3 regions of the Microbacterium sp. Y356 genome follow, and region 2 is predicted to be linked to each of the others. Evidence: predicted binding sites of a transcription regulator. Region 2 holds the regulator's gene; each other region holds the start of a gene.
What was found. The regulator LexA, encoded in region 2, represses DNA repair genes until DNA is damaged. The targets are predictions, from matches to a motif close to TCGAACANNTGTTCGA.
Positions count from the first base shown of each region.

Region 1 (8,103 bases), on a different contig from region 2:
TCCGCGGTGTCCCCGAAGAAGCGATGCGCGCCAAGGTGCCCACCGTCGTCGCCTGGGTTGCCGAGATGGCCGACCGCGGTTGCGTTGTCGCCGCGCGTCGTACCGCCGAAGTCCGCAAGGATCGTGCCCTCTTCCTGGACGGGCCGCTTCGAGTCAGGATCCCAGTACGTCGTCTTGGTGTTCGGGCTTCGCGGAGTGACGGTGCTGTTGAGATTGTCAGTGTCGCGTACCTTCTTCACCACGGCGTCGAGGTGTTCGGTGATCTTGTCGGCAAGCCGTGGAAGCTTGTCATCCATGTGGCGAGCGGCATCAGCACCCGCTTGCTTCAGTTGTCGTATCGCGGCTCTCGCTCCTGCGCTCATCAGGCGTCCCCTCCGAAGTCGAGTGCGGAGAATTCCGAGAAGAACGTCGACGTCAACGTCTGAATATCCGCACCGTGCAGCTTCATCTCCGACTGCGCATCCTCCAACGCCTGCAGATCCGCGTAAAACTCATCCGAATCGCCCACAGAACTTTCCACCATCGGCGCATCCAAGATCGCATCAAGCACCGCAGGCAATTGCTCGGCCATCGGCTCAATCGCCATCGGCAGAAGCTGATTCAGCAACTGCTCCACTGCGATGTCCACCGCCGCATTCAGCAACTTCTTCTTGATCAGCAGCATCGGACCCGCGCCCACCGCAGTGATCGGATTCGTCAACATCGCAACCAATGTGACCAACGTTGTCGTCACATCGACGATGACCTTCATCTTCAGCGCGAAGATCGCGTCTGCCCCGATATCCATCGCCGTCGACGCCGGGGGCATAATATCGATCAGTTTCTGCAGGTTCTGCGAACGATTCGTGTTCCATGCGCTCATCGTCGCGGGGCCCGTGTGACCCTTCATCGCACCGCCAAGGTCCCCATTGACCTTGCGATCCACAGCCTGAATCACTGTTTCCAAATCCGAACCAAAGGTGCGCACCAGGACAGCGCCCTGGCGCACCTCGTCCTCGTCGATATCCGGCCATTCAAAACCCAGCTTCTCCAACACCCAGACAAGCTCGTTCGGCAACATCATTCCCACGATCGCACCTCCTGGATCGACTGTATGATCCGGGCGCAGGCACCACCATGGGTAGCACTTCCCACATAGCGGTGTCCGTGCACGCCGTTCACTCTCCGGGGTAATCGATCTCGATACTCGCGAAGCGCGTGTCTGGGATCAGGTTGATCTCGACCGTCGCACCATTGAGAGAGCCGGGTTCCAGTCCGAATCGTTCCTCGAGCTCGGCGTGACTGAGACCTGTCAGATCGTTTGCCTCGCTAGCAGGAGCGAGGAATCTCGTGTCTCCTTGGCCCGTTTTGCCGTACTTGTCTGGGTCGTCCTGCCCGATCGCATCTTCATACAGCTCTTCGACGAACTGCCCCGGCACCTTCTTCGGCACGTCCTTGATCTCGTCGAGGACGTCGCCGGGGAGCGCACGAACGTCCTTGCCCAGCGACAGACCGAGATCACGGGCAGAGTTGTAGTCCGGGTTGCGGTGTCGCGGCTCGTGTCCGAACGACTCGCGACCGCGAGTGACATCCTCGACGATCTTGTACTTCTTCGCGTGCGACGTGGACGGTTCAGCGCGGTGCTGCGGAGTGCTGTCGCGTCCGCGCCGGTCCACGCCACGAATGCGGTCGGCATCTGCCCGGTGCTTTCCGCCGCGTTTGCGAAACGCACCCGCGAAACCCTGTTTGAACTCGCGCCCTGCGCCATCCACGGCATCCACGAGGTCCCGCATCAGCGTCTTCATCGATGACATCGTTCACTCCCCTGAGATCTGTAGGTTGGCGAGGTCTGCGAGCAGTCGATCCGTCAGATCCTCGACATCGGCGGCGTGCGCATCCATGTCGTCGGCTGCCTGGTCGAGAGCTACGAGATCCGCGTAGAACTCGTCCGCGTCGCCAACTGCGCCCTCGACGACGGGAGCGTCCAGCATCGCCAACACCAACCCCGGCACCTGTTCCGCGAGGGGTTCGATCGCCAGCGGCAGCACCTGGTTGATGACCTGCTCGAGCGTCGCCTCCATCGCCATCGAGAAGAGCTTCTTGCGTGCCAGTATCAGCACCGCGGCGCCGCCCAGCCCGAACGGTCCTGCGGCCAGCAATGGGATCAACTGGGCGAGAGTGACCGTGACGTCGATGATCACCTTCATCTTCAACGCGAGCACGATATCCGCGGCGAGGTCGATACCGGTGGCTGCGGGTCCGAGAATATCGAGCAGCTGTTGAACATTCTCGGAGCGGTTGCGATTCCACCCGGTCACATGTGCGGTGCCGGTCTGTCCGACCATAGCAGCACCGAGGTCGCCGTTGATGCGACGATCGGCTGCCTGCACCAGCGTCTCCATGTCGTCGCGGTAAACGCGCACGAGACCGGCGGCCTTCCACACCTCGTCTTCATCGATGTCGGGCCATTCGAGCCCCATCTTGTCCATCACCCAGATGAGCTCGTTCGGCAGCATCATTCCCACGGCAACCACCTCCGGCTATGACGCTACCGAGGGGCGAGTGCAGAGGCGATGGGGAGATCAGCCCATCACGCTGGTATTTTCCCTTCAGTAATCGTTTAAAGATTCTAAAGTGGAATATCTTCTTGTTTCGGATCAAACCCTTCAGTCTCAGGATATTTCCACTATTTTAGAACAAATCTTCGATACTGACTCGATTTTGCGATAAGCTGAAGACATGTCAAAGCTGACCGTTCTGCACCAGGCGCTCTCTCGCCTTGATGAAGTGTGGGCAGACGCCAGCGAGGCAAATGACCTTTCGAGGGAACAGCTCATCGCGGTCACGAACGCGGTCGGCCTGTTGCAGCGTCGGTTGGATGCTGTGCATGTCGATGTGGCGGCGGGGATTGCGAGCGAGTCACGTCCTGAGCTCGGCGCCGACTCTCTGGCGAAGCAGCAGGGATTCCGTTCGGCGGCAAAGCTGATCGCGGCGGCGACTGGCGTGTCGACTGGGGACGCGTCGCGTCTGATCAAGGTGGGCGAGGCAACCGCGATCCGCACGGATCTGCTGGGCTCGCGCCTGCCTGCGAAGTACCCGCGTGTGCGGGAGGCGATGGAGGCCGGGACGCTCAGCGCGCAGGCGGCGGCGTTGATCATCGCAGTGCTGGAGCGGTGCCGGATCGCGGCCGGGCTGGAGCAGACGTCCGAGGGCGAGCAACTGTTGGTTGACGCTGCACCGGGACTCGCACTCGATGAGGTGCGCCGACTCGTGGTGCGCGTGGAGGCATGGCTGGATCCAGACGGTGTGGAACCGCGTGAGGATGAGCAGCGCGGCAGACGTTCGCTGACGTTCCACGAGCGTGGCGGGCGGTTGCACTTCGACGGGGACTTCGACGTCGAGACCGGTGCGCCGATCGTGGCCGCGCTCCGCGGTTACGTGTCCGCCGCGTTCGCCGCCCGCAACAACGCCCCCGATCCGGATGCTCCGGATGCCGACCGCCGTACTGTCGCGATGTTGCAGGCCGACGCGCTCGCCCTGTTCTGCTCTCACGCCCTCGGTTGCACATCGCGCACCCCTGTTGCCGGAGCGACGGTCATCGTCCGCATCAACTATGCAGACCTCGTAAACGGCACCGGGACGGCGACCATCGACGGCATCGACCAGCCCGTCAGCGCAGGCGCCGCACGGCGAATGGCCGCAGGCGCCGGCGTGATCCCGCTCGTCCTCGGTGGCGACAGCGAAATCCTCGACTGGGGCAGACACAAACGCCTCTTCACAAAATCACAACGCCTCGCGCTCGTAGAACGCGACGACGGATGCGCGATGTGCAACCTCCCACCCGAGATGACCAAAGCACACCACCTGCGATGGTGGAATCGCGATCACGGACGAACGGACCTCTCCAACGGGATCCTCCTGTGCGAGACCTGCCACCACCGCATCCATGACAACGGCTGGGAAATCCGCATCGACGGGTCGGGTACCACCGCAGGGGTCTGGTTCATCCCGCCCGTCTACGTCGACCCCGCACGCACACCACGCTTAGGCGGCCGCGCACGATTCGACATCGCGGCTTGACTGTCCGCGACACACTCTCGATCGCCGGGAGCGTGGTCAGCGCGGCGGTTCTCCAGGCACGAAGTAGCGCAGCGGCGATAGGCCAGTGCGCACGACGGCCTCGCCAGCGGCATCGAGGAACTCGTTCATTGTCGCCACACTGAGTGCGCCTGCCGGATCCGCGATGATCACATTGTCAACGACTGGCAGCAGCGTCGCGGTGCCCTTTGGCCAGGTCGCGAACGTGGTGGTGACACCGGTCTCGAGGACCTGAATCTTGGGGTCGGCGAGGTGAACATCGGGACGCTGGAGCGCCACGGTCTGCGCCTCGTACGCACGCACGCCGAACAAACGGAGTACGCGCTGGATGCGCATCTCGAGCGCCGGGAAACGCTCGAGCCACGGGAACGGTGCCCAGGCGCCGTCATCAAGGATGATGGGGTGAGCGCTCACCAACGGACCACCCGCGTCATACAGTTCCTCAGCCAGGTCTAGAACGCGTGCGATGCCGGCCTCGTCGTCGGCTCCTGCGATCACAAGTCGGTCACGCGACAGCGCGAACACGACCGGGGCGCCCTGAAGCGCCACCGCTGCGGCACGCGTGCGATCGATCAGCACTGCCGAAGCCAGCACTTCATCGTTGATGACGATCGTTCCCGCCACGACGTCGGGCAGTGCGCCCGCCGTTGCTACGGCCGCAGCCACCGCGTCGCTGAACGGGCGTGACCATTCCTCTGCCTGCCCCCGAGTGACCGCCGCGCGAATGTCGCCTGCGTCCAGTCCGACGAAGATCTCGCCGCCGACATACTCCACCCGAGGATGAGCGTCGCCCGGAGCCGTGATCGACAGCACTCCGAGCTCGCTCGCACCGTAGATGCGTGGTACCACGTTCACGTCGACGTTCCCAAATGCACCTGTCATGAGTCCTGCCCCTCTTCGTCCACCTTTGCCAGGGTATCTGCCGTCACAGACGCCTCCCGACGTGCGAACTCGACCACTTCCGCCCACGACCAGCTGAGGTCCAATCGCGGTACCTTCTTCGCAGGTCGGCGCGTTGATACCCAACCGCTCGGAACCACGTGCACGGCGATCATTGTCTTCGGGGCCGGTAATGGTTCGCCGTGAACGACCAGGACCACCGCACAGTCGCCGAATTCCCACCAGTCAGCTCGTCTGACTCCTGTGCGCACCAGCTCCGACACATATCGCCCACTCTGACCGGGCTCAGGGGCAAGATCGATCGCGATCGGATTGCCCTGCCGGTACGAGCATGAACTCCGAATATCGATCCACAGCTCGTTGGCTCGATCACGCAGCTTTTGTCGTTCGGATGCATCCCCGTCACGCTGCAGTGGCTCCCAAGACAGCGGCACGATCCACGCCGCACCTTTCGACAGAAGAGGTACGTTGTTCGCGAGCCACTGATCAGTGCGGTCCAGCGTCAGTCCGGGGGCCGTCAGTCGAGCTTCGACGGCGCGAATGATCACTTCCCCGCTCACGATGAGCTTCTCCCCGCTGAACGAAATCACGGCGCCAGTACGGACCGAGTCAGGAGCAAAGGCCTTTTCGAGACTCATGGTCGCGTCGGCATGCTTTGGCTCGTTCCGGGCCAAAGTCCGGGGTTATAGTCATCGCCGCCGTTGGGTATGACGTTGCCATCATTGTCCAAGACGGCCCCTACTCCGGTGGCGCTTCCAGGAATGTCAATCACTGCCTCTGGAACCCCCGTCGGCAGGTAGCCTCCCGGAATCCACTGGGCGTTCGCGCCGCCTTCGTTGCCGGAAGGCATGCGGATGTTGGCGAGTTCGGACGGATCAAAGTGGCGGATTTCCAAGGGAAGCGGGTTGCCGTCCGCATCGAAGAAGTCACTTGGCTGCATGCCGAGCCGATCCGCAAGTTCAAAGGGATTTCCACCCGTCTCGTCAAGAATCTCCTGCAGCTGCGAGGTGGGGAACACGTAGGTGCTTCCGCCATTGCCTGGGCCCCATTTGTGCAGAGAGTCTGAGAAGTAGATCCGGCTCGCGCCGTCTTCAAATTGGGCGAGGTGATTTCGGATGTAGTCGTCGTCGAGGTACTCGCTCGGGTCGGGACGGTCACCCTTACCCCAGCTTTCGACCTGGTTCGGATTCCAGCCGGAATCCGTGTTCCAGCCATCCCGCAGCTCCTGCGGCACGCCGGTGTTGTCAAGATCAGTGACGTCGCTGTTGTTGCGCTTGTGCGCATTACCGTGCTTGCGGAACATCTCCGCGAGCTGCCGCACGTGAATCGGCATGCCATCAAGCGAATGCTTAATGGCATCGGCGATCTCTGAACCAGGACCCCTACCCATACTCAGTCTCCCCCGATGTTGAGCGTGGCGAGATCTGCCATCAGCCGCTCCGTCAAAGTCTCGATATCGGAGGCGTGCATTTCCATGTCACCCTCCGCTTGTTCCAAAGCCTGCAGATCGGCATAGAACTCATCCGGGTCACCCGCGACGGCCTCGACGATCGGCGATTCCAGCGCCGCCATGATGGCCGCCGGAAGATGCTCAGCCAATGGCTCGACCACCATCGGGAGCACCTGATTCAATGCCTGCTCCACCGCGATATCAACCGCCGCATTCAACAGCTTCTTCTTGATCAGCAGCATCGGACCCGCGCCCACCGCCGTGATTGGATTCGTCAACATCGCCACCAACGTGATCATCGTCGTCGTCACATCCACGATGACCTTCATCTTCAAACCGAAGATCACATCAGACGCGATATCGACACCCGTCGGCACAGGACCCAGCAGATCCAGCAGCTTCTGCAGATTCTGCGAACGGTTCGTATTCCACGCGCTCACATACGCGGGTCCCGCCTGACCACGCATCGCCATCGCAAGATCCCCGTTGACCTTCCGGTCCATCACTTGAATCTTCGACTCCAGCTCACCGTGGAACGCGCGAACCATCTCGCCGCCTCGACGTAGCTCGTCCTCGTCGATGTCCGGCCACTCGAACCCCAGCTTCTCCATTACCCAGATCAGCTCATTCGGCAACATCATTCCCACAGCAAAACCTCCAGAGGAGACTCTACGGGTCGCGACCGCTGCCTCGCGATGGGGAGAACAACCCACAGCGTCCGGTTCACGGCACGACCGCCCACTGCACGGAGCCGTACGTCAACGGAGCCGCCGCGCCGTTGCGTGATGTGACGCCGGTCACGTCGCGATCGCTGATCGTCACCCGCGGATTCGCGGCGATCGGAAGTGCGATGGCGGCACGCACAATCGTCGCCTCAATCTGCGCACGAAGATCTCGTGCTTCGTAGATATCAGTGGTCTGGGCGAGCTGAGTGATCAGAGCGTCACGCTCTGGATCCGCGTGGCGAGTGATGGATGCGTCACCCTGACTGCCCCACTGCGCAGCGATCTGCCCTGGCGTCTGCGGGATCGGCACGCGGGCGATCACTGCATCCCACCCGCGCTGCACGAGCGCGCCGTCGAAGTCATCGCTGCCGCAGTCGACCACGCTCCAGCCGAATTCGCCTGCGGCATCCCGAAGTGCCGCGAACGCCCCGACCGCGAACTCGCTCCGCCGGTCGTACAGCACGCAGACATGTGTTCTTGGAGCGAGACCGGCAGCTTCCCGCTCCAGCGCCGGGTCGTCTCCAGGATCGCCGAGCGTCTCGGCGAATCCGGAGTCGGCGCTCACGATGTCGTGGGCGCGAGAGCCGGGCGCCGACACCATCGATGTGGTGACGGCGTACGCGGCGGCCCATTCACCGGAACCGCGCTCCACCATCGCACTCGCCGGTACCGCGTGGATGAACGCGGTTCGCGCCTGCTGCTCAGTGAAGACACCAGCAGGATTCAACAGCATCGCCCACACCGTTCCGTCATGCGTTGTATCAACAGTGAAATCCTTGCGCTCAAGCTCGACGATCGGCGCCCGATTGGCCGCGATCGGAGCCACTTGCGCAGCATCCAGCTGGTCGCCGATCGTGGCGATCGGGTCGTCGCCCGGTGGCACGAGATCGATGCGGGCGACCTGAGGCGTCACGAGACCCTGGTACGACGGGTTCGGCACCAGCGTCACAC
Region 1 covers NZ_JCAIUE010000001.1:1,400,838-1,408,940, forward strand. Annotated here, with positions in the region: gene AC1C2Q_RS06765 (DNA/RNA non-specific endonuclease) at 1-296, opposite strand, end outside; gene AC1C2Q_RS06770 (WXG100-like domain-containing protein) at 362-1,063, opposite strand; gene AC1C2Q_RS06775 (hypothetical protein) at 1,158-1,793, opposite strand; gene AC1C2Q_RS06780 (WXG100-like domain-containing protein) at 1,797-2,498, opposite strand; gene AC1C2Q_RS06785 (DUF222 domain-containing protein) at 2,719-4,059, shown strand; gene AC1C2Q_RS06790 (hypothetical protein) at 4,096-4,932, opposite strand; gene AC1C2Q_RS06795 (hypothetical protein) at 4,956-5,615, opposite strand; gene AC1C2Q_RS06800 (hypothetical protein) at 5,612-6,298, opposite strand; gene AC1C2Q_RS06805 (hypothetical protein) at 6,370-7,068, opposite strand; gene AC1C2Q_RS06810 (ABC transporter substrate-binding protein) at 7,151-8,103, opposite strand, start outside.
Region 1: a site for LexA is predicted at 2,672-2,687, ahead of AC1C2Q_RS06785 (DUF222 domain-containing protein). Genes of this name have one in related genera too.

Region 2 (8,103 bases):
AACGACCGATCACATCGGCTGCCCACTCTGGGTTCTCTAGTGCGGCCGTGCCGAGGTTGATGCGAGTCGCCCCGCTCTCCAGCGCCGCCTCGATGCTGGCGTCATCGCGGATACCGCCGGACAGCTCGATGTTCACGCCGCGGAACTGCTTGATGACCTTGCGAATGATCGCGGTGTTGTTTCCACGACCGAAGGCGGCATCAAGGTCGACAAGGTGGATCCACTCGGCACCCTGATCAACCCACTCACCCGCTGCATCCAGCGGATCGCCGTAGCTGGTCTCAGTGCCGGCCTCGCCCTGCGTCAGACGGACGGCCTTGCCACCGGCAACGTCGACTGCGGGAAGAAGTGTGAGCTTGGGTGTGGACGCGAAGTCGTTCATGTCATCCTCGGGTGGGGCGAAGGGCGCCGTAGACGGGCACGAGAACTGAGGGTACCCCGCGGTCGGGCGCTCCTCAAATGCGAGTCGACTCATATGGCGACGTGGCGTGGCCTCCCGGTCGACAGAGAAGAACATCAGGTCGGGACGCTAGGCTCACAGGAAATGTCTGATTCACCTGAATTCGCCACGCCCACGCGCGCAGAGATCGCGCGAGCGAACGGCGGCGAGCATCCAGTCATCCAGTCGGTTCCGCTGTTGGGTTCTGCCGTTCCGTCGGCTCCATCACGGCGCCGTTCAGACGCAGACGCGGACGCAGACTCGATGCCGCAGTATCGCAGGAACGGCAACATCGCCGACCAAATCGACGCGCCCGCTCCGGAAGCAGAGCAGTCCTCGCGAAAGCAGCAGCGCGAGGCACGCGAACGGCAATCGTTCCTGCAGACCGATCGACCGGAAGAACCCGCTCGCCAGGGCGCCCGCGGCACCTTGAACAAGCTGGGCCTCAAATTGTCCCCCAGCGCGGCCGAGCAGTCGTCGCGAGACGATGAGCTGTCGGTGAGTCAGCACTGGCCGGGTCCGCGGACGATCGCGGTGGTCAACGGCAAGGGCGGAGCGGGCAAGACTCCGACGACAATCCTCCTCTCCGCGGTGTTCGCACGCTACGGCGGCGCTGGTGTTCTCGCCTGGGACAACAACCAGACGCGCGGAACGCTCGGCTGGCGGACCGAGACCGGCGCGCATGATCGCACACTGCTGGAGATGCTGCCCGAAGCGGAGCGACTGCTCGGCACCGGAGCACAGTCGGCAGATCTGGCGCACTTCGTGCACCACCAGCCCCGCGAGAAGTATGACGTTCTGCGTTCCAAGCCGATCAGGCTTGCGCACGAGAACCGCCTGAACCCCGAGGACGTGGATGCTATCCACGCCGTGGCCGCGAAGTTCTATCGGCTGATCATCATCGACTCAGGCAACGACGAGTCCGATCCCATGTGGCTCCGAATGATCGATCGCGCCGATCAGATCGTCGTCGCGACGACGACCCGCGACGATCACGCCGAAGCAGGAGCATTGCTGCTCGAGGCTCTCGAAGACCGCGATGAGCGCTCGGCAAAGCTCGCCGAGCAGTCGGTGGTCGTGGTCTCGCAAGCAGATCCGAAGGCGACAGCGGCGGATGTGAATCATGTCGTCGACGGGTACCAATCACTCGCTCGCGACGTCGTCACTATCCCCTTCGACCACGAAATGGTAGATGGCCATCTCCACTATGGAGGACTGGCCAAGCACACTCAGCGCGCCTGGCTCGCGGCCGCTGCATCGGTCGCCCGCGGATTCTGAGTCGAATCTAAGTTCGGCGCCGACGGCGCGGGCGCATCAGAGGCTCTGAACCCAGTTCTTCAGCAGGCGGATGCCGGCATCGCCGGACTTCTCCGGATGGAACTGCGTAGCCGACAGTGGACCGTTTTCCACAGCCGCGAGGAATGGATTCCCGTACGTCGTCCAGGTCAGTTTCGGCTTTGGGAACGGCGGGATGACATCAAGCTCCCAGTGCTGCGCGGCGAACGAGTGCACGAAGTAGAAACGTTCATCTTCGATGCCGTCGAAGAGCACGCTGCCCTCGTCTGGTGTGACCGTGTTCCAGCCCATGTGCGGCAGTACCGGCGCGTCGAGTTCTGTCACGGTTCCTGGCCACTCGCCGAGGCCTTCGACATTCTGTCCGCGCTCGACACCGTGAGAGAACAGCACCTGCATGCCGACGCATACGCCGAGCACCGGTCGCCCACCGGACAACCGTCGATCGATGATCTGGTCACCACCCTTGGCGATCAATGCCTCGCGTACAGCAGCGAACGCACCGACACCGGGCACGAACAGCCCGTCTGCTTCGTACGCCTCCGTGCGATCGCCAGTGAGCTTCGCGTCGGCGCCCGCAGCGATCAGTGCCTTGACCGCAGAGTGGACGTTGCCGGACCCGTAGTCGTAGACCGCGACAGTGGGAGTGCGGGTCACAGCGCACCCTTAGTGGATGGGATGCCAATCACCAGAGGGTCAAGAGCCTTGGCCTGGCGGAACGCTCTCGCAAAGGCCTTGAACTCTGCCTCGGCGATGTGGTGTGGGTCGCGACCGCCCAATACACGCACGTGCACGGTGAGCGCGGCGTTGAAGGTGATCGCCTCGAAGACGTGGCGAACGAGCGAGCCAGTAAAGTGCCCGCCGATGAGGTGGTGTTCAAACCCTGCGGGCTCACCAGTGTGCACAAGGTACGGACGACCGCTGATGTCGACCACTGCTTGCGCGAGCGCCTCATCGAGCGGCACCAGGGCATCACCGTAGCGAGAGATCCCGGCCTTGTCGCCGAGTGCCTCGCCGATCGCCTGGCCGAGCACGATCGAGATGTCTTCCACAGTGTGGTGAGCATCGATGTTTGTGTCACCCGAGGCACGCACGGTCAGGTCGGTGAGCGAGTGCTTCGCGAAAGCCGTAAGCATGTGGTCGAAGAACGGCACCGAGGTATCGATGTGACTCTGCCCAGTGCCGTCGAGGTTCACCTGGAGTTCAACTGTCGACTCAGATGTGCTGCGGGTACGGGTCGCGGTACGAGAAGCGCTCATGAATCTGATTCTATCGAGGCCAGCGCATCGAGGAATGCCGTGGTCTCGGACTCAGTACCGGCCGTGACCCGCAGGTGGTTCGGGATTCCGACATCGCGCACCAGAACCCCGCGATCATACAGAGCCTGGAAGGTGGCCTGCGGATCAGCCACTCCCCCGAACAGAACGAAGTTCGACCACGATTCGTGTGGCAGGTAACCGAGCGCTTCCAGCGTCGCTGTGATGCGATCGCGCTGCTCGACGATGTCGTCGACCATCGCCAGCATCGTGGACGAGTTGCGGAGAGCCGCGACGGCCGCAGCCTGCGTGAGCGCACTCAGGTGATACGGCAGACGCACCAGCCGCAGCGCATCGATAAACGCTGGGTCTGCTGCGAGGTAGCCAACTCTGGCACCCGCGAACGCGAACGCTTTACTCATCGTGCGCGACACCGCGAGACGCGGACGCCCCTCGAGGAGAGTCAAAGCAGAGACGGCGTCTCGTGGTGCGAACTCCCAGTAGGCCTCATCGACAACCACGACACCCGGTGCAGCTTCGTAGACGGCCTCGATGACATCGATGCCGAGCGGCGTGCCCGTCGGGTTGTTCGGCCTACACAGCATGACGACATCGGGGGCTGCCTCTCTGACCTGGGCAGCAGCGTCATCGGCAGTGATCGTGTAGTCCGGCTGACGAGCGCCGACCTGCCACCGTGCGCCCGTGCCCTGCGCAAGAAGCGGGTACATCGAGTAGGTGGGAGCAAACCCGTAGGCGGTGCGCGCCGGGCCTGCGAATGCCTGCAGGATGTGCTGCAGCACCTCGTTGGATCCGTTGCCCGCCCAGATCTGCGATGCGTCGAGACCGTGCCCGAGATAGCGGGCGAAGCCTTCGCGGAGGGCAGTGAACTCACGGTCGGGGTATCGGTTCACATCGCGCAGTGCGACGGCGATGTCATCGAGGATGTCGCTGGCCACCTCGTCCGGAACGGGATGAGTGTTCTCATTCACGTTCAGCGCGACAGGAAGTGGAACCTGCGGAGCACCATAGGGGGTAAGCCCACGAAGATCGTCGCGGAGGGGTAAGTCGCCAAGTGAAGAAGTCACCCTCCCCATGTTAACGGTGAGATCAGTTGCTGTACTGCGCAGGAATGGCCAACTGCTGGCCGACCTGGAGCGAACCGTTGCTGAGGACATTGAGCCGTTCGATATCACCAATCACGGTGCGCGGGTCAGTCGACGGTGCGAGCGACTCTGCGATCGACCACAGCGTGTCACCAGGCAGGACCGTCACAGTGTCGAAGGTTACCGTGCTCGCCGATTCGCCCGATGCGATGGCCGAGCCGCCGCTGATCGCTGCGAAGCCGATACCCGCAGCCAGCGGGAGTGCCGCAACGGCAAGCAACACGCGACGCCCACGAGTTGTCATTCGCAGCCGCGTCATTCGAGGCCGCGTGGTGCCAGTCGAAACAGCGGCGCCTGCGGTGATACTGATGGTGCTCATGGGATTCTCCTCTGCGTCTTTGGCGTAGCGTTCGCATTCATCACTCGGCCGGGAGCAGTGAATGCGAAGCTACGTACCGAATGTATCTTCGAATTCGAACATCTGTCAAGAATTATTCGAAACCGAACCGCTGAAATCACCGACACGCTCGAACAGATCTTCCTAATCAAGGTGTTTCTCGGATACGGTTTCGATAGACACACCTCATCACGGACCTCAGACATTCGAAGAGCCGCACCGGAATCGCGTACAAAGGAGCACCCATGAGCGACATCTCCGCACCCGACCCAGAGGCTCCGCGCACTCGCCGGCGTAAAAGCCTCAGCCCGAAGCAGATGGCGATTCTCGAGGTCATTCAGACTTCCATCGCCACGCACGGCTACCCGCCGAGCATGCGCGAGATCGGCGATGCCGTGAACCTCAAGTCGCTATCGAGCGTGACGCATCAGCTGGGTCAGCTCGAGCTCAGCGGTTATCTACGACGCGATCCTGGCAAGACACGTGCAATGGAGGTGCTGATCGATCTGCCGGGCTCCAGCGGTGAGAACCCTGCCGATTCCAGCACTCCCGTGGGCGACGCAGCCATGGTGCCGTTGGTCGGTCAGATCGCAGCCGGCGTCCCGATCACGGCGGAGCAGCAGGTCGAAGAGATCTTCCCTCTCCCCCGTCAACTCGTCGGCAAGGGCGATCTGTTCATGCTCAAGGTCACTGGCGAGTCGATGATCGACGCGGCGATCTGCGACGGCGACTGGGTCGTTATCCGTACGCAGAACACCGCAGAAAACGGTGAGATCGTAGCGGCGATGCTTGATGGCGAAGCCACGGTGAAGACGTTCCGCCAGCGCGATGGCCACACCTGGCTGCTGCCTCGCAACTCCGCCTTCGAGCCCATCCTCGGCGATGACGCCACGGTGCTCGGCAAGGTCGTTGCTGTGCTGCGGGCTGTCTGACCGAACACCCATACATACGTACGCACATCGAGAACACAGAAACCGTCCTTCCCATGCTTCGGGAAGGACGGTTTGTGCGTTCTCGGCGGCGCCCAGCGCGCAGCGCCCAGCGCCGCCAGAGGGTCAGACCGTGACTGAGATGTCTTCGCGCACGCGACGGGTGGCTTCGACGATGTTGCGCAGCGACTCTGTGGTCTCGTCGTAGCCGCGGGTCTTCAGTCCGCAGTCCGGGTTCACCCAGAGCTGACGCGTCGGGATCTCATCGACTGCACGACGCAGAAGCGACTCGATCTCCTCGACCGTGGGAACGCGCGGCGAGTGAATGTCGTAGACGCCAGGTCCGATGCCGTGGTCGAAGCCGACCTCTGCGATGTCCGTTACGACGTCCATGCGGCTACGCGCTGCCTCGATCGAGGTCACGTCGGCATCCAGTGCACGGATCGCGTCGATGACGACGCCGAATTCCGAGTAACACAGGTGGGTGTGCACCTGCGTTGCGGCTGCCGCTCCACCCGTGGACAAGCGGAAGGAACCCACCGACCACTCCAGGTACGCAGGCTGGTCGGCCTTCTTCAGCGGCAGCAACTCGCGCAGCGCGGGCTCGTCGACCTGGATGATGGCGATGCCGGCAGCCTCGAGATCCGTGATCTCATCGCGCAACGCGAGGGCGACCTGGTTCGCCGTCTCTCCCAGCGGCTGGTCATCACGCACGAACGACCACGCGAGGATCGTCACGGGCCCAGTGAGCATGCCCTTCATGTGCTTGGCGGTCTTGGACTGCGCGTAGGTCGACCATCCGACCGTGATCGGAGCAGGACGTGAGACATCGCCCCACAGGATCGACGGGCGCGTGGCGCGCGAGCCGTATGACTGCACCCAGCCGTTCTCCGTCACCGAGAAACCGTCGAGGTTCTCGGCGAAGTACTGCACCATGTCGTTGCGCTCTGGTTCGCCGTGCACGAGCACATCAAGACCCAGATCTTCTTGCAGTTCGATGACGGTGTCCACCTCGCGGCGAAGGAACTCGTCGTAGTCATCCTGCGACAGCTCGCCACGAATGTACTGAGCGCGGGCACGGCGGATGTCGCCGGTCTGCGGGAATGAGCCGATCGTGGTGAGCGGCAGCACTGGCAGTCCGAGTGCCGTTTCCTGAGCCGCTTCACGCTCGGCATACGAGACGCGCGAAAAATCGCCGTCGGCAAGTGCACGCGAGCGCACAGAACCATCACGCACACCTGGTGCGTTGCTGCGGTCGGCGAGTGCCGCGGATGCCGCATCCAGCTCTGCCTGGATCGCCTTACGGCCCGAGCCGAGGCCACGAGCAAGGGCGACGACCTGCTCGACCTTCTGGTCGGCGAATGCGAGCCAGCTGGCGAGGCGCTCGTCGAGCTGCGACTCGTCGGTCACGTCGTGTGGGACGTGCAGCAGCGAGGTAGAGGTGGATGCCGCGACCTGAGCCGCACCGAGCGACCCCAGCGCCTCCAGCGTTTCGAACGCGGCGGCGAGGTCGCCGCGCCAAATGTTGTGACCGTCGATCACTCCGCCGACGAGCACCTTGTCGGAAAGCCCCTCGACCGCCGTCGGGACGCTGCCGCGCACGAGGTCGACCGCGATGGCCTCGATGGGAGCCGCGGCCAGCACGGCGAACGTGGCGTCCAACGACGCGTACGGAGCCGCAACGAGGATTGACGGACGCTCAGTCGCACCACCGATGATTGCCAGCGCGCGTGCCGCGGCATCCGCCAACTGCTCAGCGGACGCGGGAAGTGACTCGCTGACGAGCGCCGGCTCATCCAGCTGCACCCACTCTGCGCCAGCGGCCTTCAGACGAGCAAGCAGCTCGACGTAGACGGGGACAAGGTCATCGAGACGCGACAGCGGGTCGAAGCCCTCGGGCGCGGCATCCGATGCCTTCGCCAGCGCCAGCAGGGTGACAGGGCCGACGACGACGGGGCGCGTGACGAACCCGGCGGCGACAGCCTCTTCGACCTGACGCACGACGCGGTCGCTGGACAGCGAGAACGTCGTCTCAGGGCCGATCTCGGGAACGAGGTAGTGGTAGTTCGAGTCGAACCACTTGGTCATCTCGAGTGCGGCGCGCTCGCCCTCGCCGCGCGCGATGGTGAAGTACGCCGGTAGCCCGATCGAGCCGTCCGCCTCGCGAAGGTTGTCGAAGCGGGTGGGGATTGCGCCGACAGTGACGGCGGCATCGTGCACCTGGTCGTAGTACGAGAACGACTCCGGGATCGCCGAATCGGTGCGGCCGAGGCCGAGGGATGCGAGGCGCTCACGGCTCGCTGCACGCAGTTCGGCAGCAGTCTGCTCCAGCGCTGCGAGGTCTGAGCGGCCGGCCCAGAACGCCTCGACGGCCTTCTTCAGCTCGCGGCGGCGGCCGATGCGCGGGTAGCCGAGGATAGTCCCCTGGGGGAATGCGGTCATGATGTTTCCTTTCGGGGAGGGATCTAGTGACGCAGGGCAGGAAGAACGCCTGCCTCGGCGAGAACGGTGAGAACGGTTTCGTGTTGGTTGAACGCGTACAAATGCACTCCTGGTGCGCCGCCGGCCACCACCTCGCGGGTCAGACGTGATGCCCACTGGGTGCCGATTTCGCGACGACCTTCGGCCGTCGGCTCGACCTCCAGCGCGATCGAAAGTTCGCTGGGCAGGTCTTCGCCGGTGAGCT
Region 2 covers NZ_JCAIUE010000002.1:355,682-363,784, reverse strand. Annotated here, with positions in the region: gene priA (bifunctional 1-(5-phosphoribosyl)-5-((5-phosphoribosylamino)methylideneamino)imidazole-4-carboxamide isomerase/phosphoribosylanthranilate isomerase PriA) at 1-382, opposite strand, end outside; gene AC1C2Q_RS15415 (MinD/ParA family ATP-binding protein) at 545-1,717, shown strand; gene hisH (imidazole glycerol phosphate synthase subunit HisH) at 1,754-2,389, opposite strand; gene hisB (imidazoleglycerol-phosphate dehydratase HisB) at 2,386-2,991, opposite strand; gene AC1C2Q_RS15400 (histidinol-phosphate transaminase) at 2,988-4,082, opposite strand; gene AC1C2Q_RS15395 (LysM peptidoglycan-binding domain-containing protein) at 4,096-4,470, opposite strand; gene lexA (transcriptional repressor LexA) at 4,734-5,420, shown strand; gene metE (5-methyltetrahydropteroyltriglutamate--homocysteine S-methyltransferase) at 5,544-7,859, opposite strand; gene AC1C2Q_RS15380 (methylenetetrahydrofolate reductase) at 7,883-8,103, opposite strand, start outside.

Region 3 (8,103 bases), on a different contig from region 2:
CGCTGATGTCCGTCGGCGTCGACGGCTGCCGACGAGGCCGTGATGATCGTCGGTTCACTGCGCGGAATAGTCATGATGAAACCATTCTACGAGCGGAATCTGGGACTCTCTCCGAACCGTTGAAGAGCGTCACTCCGAATCGACGAACCGTACGCCTCTGGTCGGAGTGCCAGATGACGCTTCGCTCAGCGCTGTACGCGCAGCGGTCGTGGCGACAGAACCGCCGTAGCCGCGACGGGCCAATTGTCCGACAAGCCGGCGCAGGGCTGTCTCAAAGTCGAGTCGAGACATCGAACGCGCCTTCGTGCGCGCAAACTCCAGCGCGCGCTCCGCATCGTCATCAGGCACTTCGTCCAGCGCCGCATCAATCACGTCGCGAGGGATGCCTCGTTGCGAAAGAGAGCGTGAGAGCGCCACGCGCCCCTGCCCCTTGCGCTCGATGCCGGAGATCACCAGCTGTTCGGCCAGCCCCACATCGTCGAGGTAGCCCCGCCGACAGAAGTCATCGATTACGTCATCGATTTGGGCGGCACTCAGTGCATTTCCACGAAGCACCTGTCGGGCCTCTGAGATGGAAAGCGAGCGCGCCCTCAGCTTGCGGACCAGAGCCGCTTCTGCCGTCTTGCGCGTGTCGTCATCGTCATCGTCTTCATCAATGGAGGTAGGGCCATCGACCGGCGCGTGCATCTCGCCACCGGTGGAATGCGCCCGCTCGGGCAGAGGCGACGACGGATCCTGAGCCGAAGCCGGAGCGGGCGCCGAAGCCGAAGCCGGAGCGGGCGCCATCTTCCCGCCGAAAAGAGGGATGACGGGGGCGAGGCGATCCTCGCCCCCGTTCGAGTTGATCACAATCAGGCCGGACGACGCTGTGCGAGCTCGTCAGCAGATGCCGGAGCGACCTCGGCGGACGCGCCGCCAATGCCGAGCTTCTGCTTGATCTTCGTCTCGATGGTCAGCGCGATGTCAGGGTTCTTGAGCAGGAAGTTGCGCGCGTTCTCCTTGCCCTGCCCCAGCTGGTCGCCATCGTAGGTGTACCACGAGCCGGACTTCTTTACGATCGTGTGCTCGACGCCGAAGTCGATCAGGCTGCCTTCACGCGAAATGCCGATGCCATAGAGGATGTCGAACTCCGCCTGCTTGAACGGCGGCGCCATCTTGTTCTTGACGACCTTGACACGCGTACGGTTTCCGACTGCATCGGTGCCGTCCTTCAACGTCTCGATACGGCGAATGTCCAAACGGATCGAGGCGTAGAACTTCAGCGCCTTTCCACCAGCGGTCGTCTCAGGAGAGCCGAAGAAGACGCCGATCTTCTCACGCAGCTGGTTGATAAAGATCATCGTGGTGTTCGTCTGGCTGAGACCACCCGTGAGCTTACGGAGCGCCTGCGACATGAGGCGCGCCTGCAGACCCACGTGCGAGTCACCCATCTCGCCCTCGATCTCAGCGCGAGGCACCAAGGCCGCGACGGAGTCAATGACGATGAGGTCGATGGCACCGGAACGCACCAGCATGTCTGCGATCTCAAGTGCCTGCTCGGCAGTGTCAGGCTGCGACACCAGAAGCGCATCGATGTCGACCCCGAGCTTCTTCGCGTACTCGGGATCAAGCGCATGCTCAGCATCGATGAAGGCCGCGATACCGCCATTGCGCTGCGCATTGGCGATCGCGTGTAGCGTCAACGTCGTCTTACCCGACGACTCAGGGCCATAGATCTCAACGATGCGGCCACGCGGAAGCCCGCCAACACCGAGAGCGACATCGAGGGCGATGGAGCCGGTCGAAATGACGGCGACAGGTGCGCGCTCGTCGCTGCCCAATCGCATGATCGAGCCCTTTCCGAACTGCCTGTCGATCTGAGCGAGAGCTGATTCCAGGGACTTCTCGCGGTCTGCGGGTGATGGCATGACGTGCTCCTCGTGTTCGCATGGTGCCGCCTGTAGGCTGTCGCGGCCGCCCCGACTGGGGCGAGCTCTCCGACAAGGCGTATGGCTTTTCGGCCTGTCTTCACCGTAGGAGGAGCCTCAGACATTGCGTCGGAGATTCCAGGAACGGTGGAAAACAACACCTCGAAACCACTTGTGCAGAACACTACGCGTATTTCGAACACATCTTCGACGACACGCCGAGTGTGTTGATCGACGGATGGGCGTGGAAAGACCGAGCCTTCAGCGCTTGCGCGACTCCAGCCGGCCGACGCCGTAGCGTCGTTCTGCCGGCACGTCGGTATCAATGCACAGCGCCAACCAGATCTCGCGCGGCGGCACACCCGCGTCCAGCGCGTCCAGCGCTGAGCGATTGCCCAGCGCCTCCAGAACGAGATCCTTCATCAAAGTGGATCCGCGCGCACCGAACTCAAGTTCGACCGCGCGAAGAAGTTCACTGCGTCGCATAGAGGTTGATCAGTGCAGCGAGAGCTCAGGCTCGATCGATGCCACGAGGTCATCCGGAACAACATCCGGGAAGACCTGAATGCCTTCGAGCACAGACATGCGGTCGCCGACCTCACGCATGATCAAGGAGATGGGTACGTCGAGCGCATCGGCAACCGAGGCGAGAATCTCGCTGGATGCTTCTTTCTGCCCACGTTCGACCTCGCTGAGGTATCCGAGCGCAACCGAAGCTTTGCTCGCGACCTGCCGGAGCGTACGCCCCTTCTGCAGGCGGAAGTCCCTCAGTACATCGCCGATTTCCTGTCGTACAAGAATCATCGGAACCTCCTCTCCAGTCCCCTCAACGGAGCTCCTTCTAAACGGATCGCCAGTCTAACCTGACTCCCTGATGAAAACGCTATCGTTTCACGCTGTGCTTTGGTTGTGAGCACATCTTTCATTGGCACATTAGACCCAACAGTCGCGTGCACTCGGCTATTCCCGTACCTGGTGAAGCACGGCAACGATCGCCGCATCCACAGCCTGCGCGCGGATCGCCGCGCGATCACCATCGAAAAGATATGCGTGGGCGTGCACGCCATCTGGCGTCGCGACGCCAATGTGCACGGTTCCCACTCGCTGTCCATCAGGCGAGTCAGGGCCGGCTACGCCTGTTGTCGAAATCCCGACATCCGCAGGTCGACCCGCAACTTGGACAGCCGACCGCACACCCACGGCCATTTGTTCTGCGACCTGCGGGTGCACGGGGCCATGCTCGTCAAGCAGAGCGGAATCCACGCCGAGTAACGTCGCTTTGACCGGGGTGGCATACGCGACCACCGCCCCGAGAAATGTCGCCGACGCGCCAGGTACCGAGACGATCTCGGCGGCAAGAGCACCACCAGTGAGAGATTCGGCAACACCGAGCGTCCAGTTGCGCTCCCGAAGAACGGCGACTAACTCGGCGGTATCACTCATAGACGTCACCCATGCGGCGCCCGCGCACCACGCACCTGCGAGATGACGTAGTCGATGCCACTGGCGATCGTCAGGGCGAGCGTGGCGTACATCAGCACCACGCCGATACCTGTCCACCATTCCATGCCGATCAGCTGATGAAGCGGCAGCAGCCACCACCCGAGGGCGACGCCTTGCAGTGCAGTCTTGAGCTTGCCCATCCACGCGGCCGCGACGATGTGGTTGCTCGAGACGATGAAGCGGTGCACAGTGATGCCCCACTCGCGGATGAGGATGACAATGACAACCCACCACGGCCATTCACCGAGGATGGCCAGCCCGACGAAGCCGGCACCGGTCAGCAGCTTGTCTGCGATCGGATCCCAGAGCTTCCCGAAGTCGCTGACGATGTCGTACTTGCGGGCGAGATATCCGTCAACCCAGTCGGTGGAGATCGCGAAGATGAACAATCCGCCCGCGATCCAGCGAATGACCAGGTCGTCGAGACCGTAGCTGCCGCCCATCAGGAGCAGTACGAAGAAGACGACTGCCAGCGGGATGCGGGCGATCGTGATCGCGTTCGGCAATTGTCGCGGAATCATCATCAGTCGCGTCCCGTCAATCCCCAGGCGTCTTCATCGCCGTCATCTTCGTTTACGACCGGTAGTCCTTCGAACTGCGCCTCAATCGGATCGTACGCCGGAGCGGCCGGAGCGACCGGAGCGGCCGGCATCGCCGGCGCAGCCTGCGCCGCAGGCGGGGCATTGGAGGCAGCCGGTCCATCCTCTCCGCGCAACTGCGCCATGACAGCAGACAGCTGTTCGGGCGCCACCAGCACATCACGCGCCTTTGATCCTTCAGACGGGCCGACGATCTCGCGAGACTCCAACAGATCCATCAGACGCCCGGCCTTCGCGAAACCGACGCGCAGCTTGCGCTGCAGCATCGATGTCGAACCGAACTGGGACGAGACGATGAGCTCAGCCGCGGCAAGGAGAACCTCGAGGTCATCGCCGATGTCCTCATCAACTTCCTTCTTCTTGGTCGGTTCGAGCGCTTCCTGCACGTCCGGACGATACTCCGGCCGCGCCTGCGCCGTGACGTGCTTGACGACCGCGTCAATCTCGCTTTCCTCGACCCAGGCGCCCTGGAGGCGGAAAGGCTTGGAGGAGCCCATCGGTGAGAACAGGGCGTCACCCTGGCCGATCAGCTTGTCAGCGCCAGGCGAGTCAAGAATCACTCGGCTGTCGGTGACGCTGGTCACGGCGAACGCGAGTCGCGACGGCACGTTGGCCTTGATGAGCCCGGTGACGACATCGACGCTCGGTCGCTGCGTGGCAAGCACCAGGTGGATACCGGAGGCACGAGCAAGCTGCGTAATGCGAACGATCGAGTCCTCTACGTCACGCGGGGCGACCATCATGAGGTCGGCGAGCTCATCGACGACGACAAGTAGATAGGGGTACGGCTTGAGCACCCGCTCACTGCCCACCGGAAGCACAATCTCACCGGCGCGAACAGCCTTGTTGAAGTCGTCGATGTGGCGGAAGCCGAACGACGCAAGGTCGTCGTACCGCATGTCCATCTCTTTCACGACCCATTGCAGGGCTTCCGCAGCCTTCTTCGGGTTCGTGATGATGGGTGTGATCAGGTGCGGGACACCTGCGTAGCTGGTGAGCTCCACCCGCTTCGGGTCGATGAGCACCATGCGCACGTCCGTGGGACGGGCACGCATCAGAATGCTCGTGATCATTGAGTTGACGAAGCTGGACTTACCAGATCCAGTAGAACCAGCAACGAGAAGGTGGGGCATCTTGGCGAGGTTGGCGACGACGAAGTTGCCCCCGACATCCTTGCCGACGCCGACCGTCATCGGGTGTGCACTCTTAATGGCTGCCTGTGAGCGGATGACATCGCCCAAGGCAACCGTCTCGCGGTCGGTGTTCGGAATCTCGATACCGATGGCGCTCTTGCCAGGGATCGGCGAAAGGATGCGCACGTCATTCGATGCGACGGCGTACGAGATGTTGGCGCTCAGCTGCGTGATCTTTTCGACCTTGACGCCGTGACCGACTTCCACCTCGTACTGCGTCACCGTCGGGCCTCGGGAGAAGCCAGTCACCTTCGCGTCGATCTTGAACTGCGACAGCACGCTGGTGATCTGCTCGACGATCTTGTCGTTCGCCTCGGAGCGGGCCACTGACGGCGGCCCGGCGCTGAGGATACCCGGCGACGGCAGGATGTACGGGGCGATGGGAGCCTGCAGCCCGTGGTCGCCTGGGCCCTCCGTGCCGAAGCCAGAGAGTCCAGGGAGGTCGGGCTGCTCACCGGTGTCACCGAAATCGTCGAGCAGGGCAGTGCTCCCCTGCTCGCCGAGACCGGCCGTGACGCCCCGAACATCAGTCAGAATCTCAGTCGCGGCATCCGATGCGTCCGCGACGATGACTGATTGATCGTAGGCAGTCTTGTCCACCGGCTTGGTCGCTGCCGGAAGGTTTTCAATCGGCATGTTGTCTGTCGGCAGCAGAAATTCGGTGAGGTCCTGCGAGCTCAGACCCTCGTCGGGGTCTTCCTCACGGCCAGTCTTGTTTCGTCGCCACCAGGGCAGCGAGTCATCCGTCTCATTGCTGGAAGCTTCTTCAACGACCTTCTCGGGCTGGGGCTCGGTGCGCTCGGCTCCGAACATCCAGGCGTACAGGTCGCCCAGACGAGCACCGATGCGGTTCGGTGGAGTCTTCGTGATGATCAAAATGCTGAGCGCAGCCAGCAGCGCCAGGACGATGTAGGCAACGATCTCGGTGAGGTAGGACAGCGGTTCACCCAGCATCCAGCCGAACAGACCACCCGCCGCGCTGAGCGCTGGCATGCCATCTTTCGGCTCAGGACGCCCGCCTGCGACATGGCAGATGCCGGCGATGGCGAGCACGAACAGCCCGAATCCAATTCCGATCCGACCGTTGTCGTGCACTGACGACGGATGCCGGAACAACCAGCCCGCAAGCACAAGCAGCAGCACGGGCATCAGGAATGCCGTGCGCCCAATCAGTAGGCCGACCGAGTAGGCACTGATGTTCTGCGCGATCTCGTTGCCGATGAAGAACCATTCATTGACCGCCCCAGCGATCGCGAACAGAACGAGGAGGAACGGGAAGCCGTCGCGGCGATCGTCCTTCTCCAGCGATTCGGGCCCGAACGCGCGAAATAGTCCGCCGACGCCGTGCGCCATGCCGACCCATGCCCGTACGGCCAATGCCGGCTTCTCGGCCTCGTCGACGTACTTCTTCGGGGCCGCCGGTGCCTTGGCGCGCGTCGGAGTTTTCTCGGACGCGCGCGTCAGTGTCTTCTCGGACGCGCGCGAGGTCTTCGGGGTACTCCTGGGCATACGAGAAGACTACGTTCGGGCACCGACACTGCCGCGTAATGACGCGGCTTTCTGCCGAATCGGCTACGCCTCGATGACCAGCGGAACAATCATCGGACGACGCCGCAGCTTCTGGTTCACCCAGCGGCCGATCGTACGACGAACGATCTGTGAGAGCGCGTGCGTGTCGCGGACGCCGTTGCCGGATGCCTCTTTGAGTGCTGCGGCGATCTTGGGCAGCACATCGTCGAACACCGAGTCGTCCTCGGCCACGCCGCGCGCCTGGATCTCCGGACCCCTGATGATGCGGCCGGTAGAGGCGTCCACCACGACGATCACGGAAATGAAGCCCTCTTCGCCGAGGATCCGGCGATCCTTTAGGTCAGCGTCAGTAATCTCGCCCACGGTCGAACCGTCGACGTAGACGAAGCCGATGTCGAGCTGGCCAGCGACCTGAGCGACGCCGTCCTTGAGGTCGATGATCGTGCCATTGGAGGCGATGATCGTGTTCTCGGCGGGAACACCGGTCTCCTGCGCAAGCCTCGCGTTGGCGATGAGGTGCCGATACTCGCCGTGCACCGGGAGAACGTTCTTGGGCTTGAGGATGTTGTAGCAATACAGCAGCTCACCCGCGGTGGCGTGACCGGAGACGTGCACCTTGGCGTTCGCCTTGTGCACGACATTCGCACCCAGCTTGGTGAGCCCGTCGATGACGCGGTAGATGGCGGTCTCGTTGCCCGGGATGAGGCTCGACGCGAGGATGACGGTGTCGCCCTCACCAACCTCGATCGCGTGGTCGAGGTTCGCCATCCGGCTGAGGACAGCCATCGGCTCGCCCTGTGACCCCGTCGACATGTAGACGATCTTGTCGTCCGGCAGATCGCGCGCCTTCTTGTAGTCGATGAGGACGTTCTCGGGCACCTTGAGATATCCGAGGTCTTCGGCGATCGTCATGTTACGCACCATGCTGCGGCCGAGCAGCGCGACCCGGCGTCCGTTGGCATGCGCGGCATCCAGCACCTGCTGAACGCGGTGCACGTGGCTGGAGAAGCTGGCGACGATCACGCGGCGTGGCGCCTTGGCGATGACCTGATCGAGGACTGGTCCGATGGAGCGTTCCGTCGGAGTGAACCCAGGAACATCGGCGTTGGTCGAGTCCACCAGGAAGAGGTCGATGCCCTCCTCCCCCAGACGCGAGAAGGCGCGGAGGTCGGTGAGACGGCCGTCGAGCGGCAGCTGGTCCATCTTGAAGTCGCCGGTGGCCAGCACGAGACCCGCGGGAGTGCGGATGGCGACGGCGAGAGCATCCGGAATCGAGTGGTTGACCGCAACGAACTCAAGATCGAACGGGCCGACCTTTTCGTTCTGCCCCTCCGTCACCGTGAGAGTGAAAGCCTTGATTCGGTGTTCCTT
Region 3 covers NZ_JCAIUE010000001.1:208,625-216,727, forward strand. Annotated here, with positions in the region: gene miaB (tRNA (N6-isopentenyl adenosine(37)-C2)-methylthiotransferase MiaB) at 1-74, opposite strand, end outside; gene AC1C2Q_RS01110 (regulatory protein RecX) at 130-786, opposite strand; gene recA (recombinase RecA) at 852-1,907, opposite strand; gene AC1C2Q_RS01120 (DUF3046 domain-containing protein) at 2,169-2,393, opposite strand; gene AC1C2Q_RS01125 (helix-turn-helix domain-containing protein) at 2,403-2,711, opposite strand; gene AC1C2Q_RS01130 (CinA family protein) at 2,868-3,350, opposite strand; gene pgsA (CDP-diacylglycerol--glycerol-3-phosphate 3-phosphatidyltransferase) at 3,356-3,934, opposite strand; gene AC1C2Q_RS01140 (FtsK/SpoIIIE family DNA translocase) at 3,934-6,711, opposite strand; gene AC1C2Q_RS01145 (ribonuclease J) at 6,775-8,103, opposite strand, start outside.
Region 3: a site for LexA is predicted at 2,103-2,118, ahead of recA (recombinase RecA). Genes of this name have one in related genera too.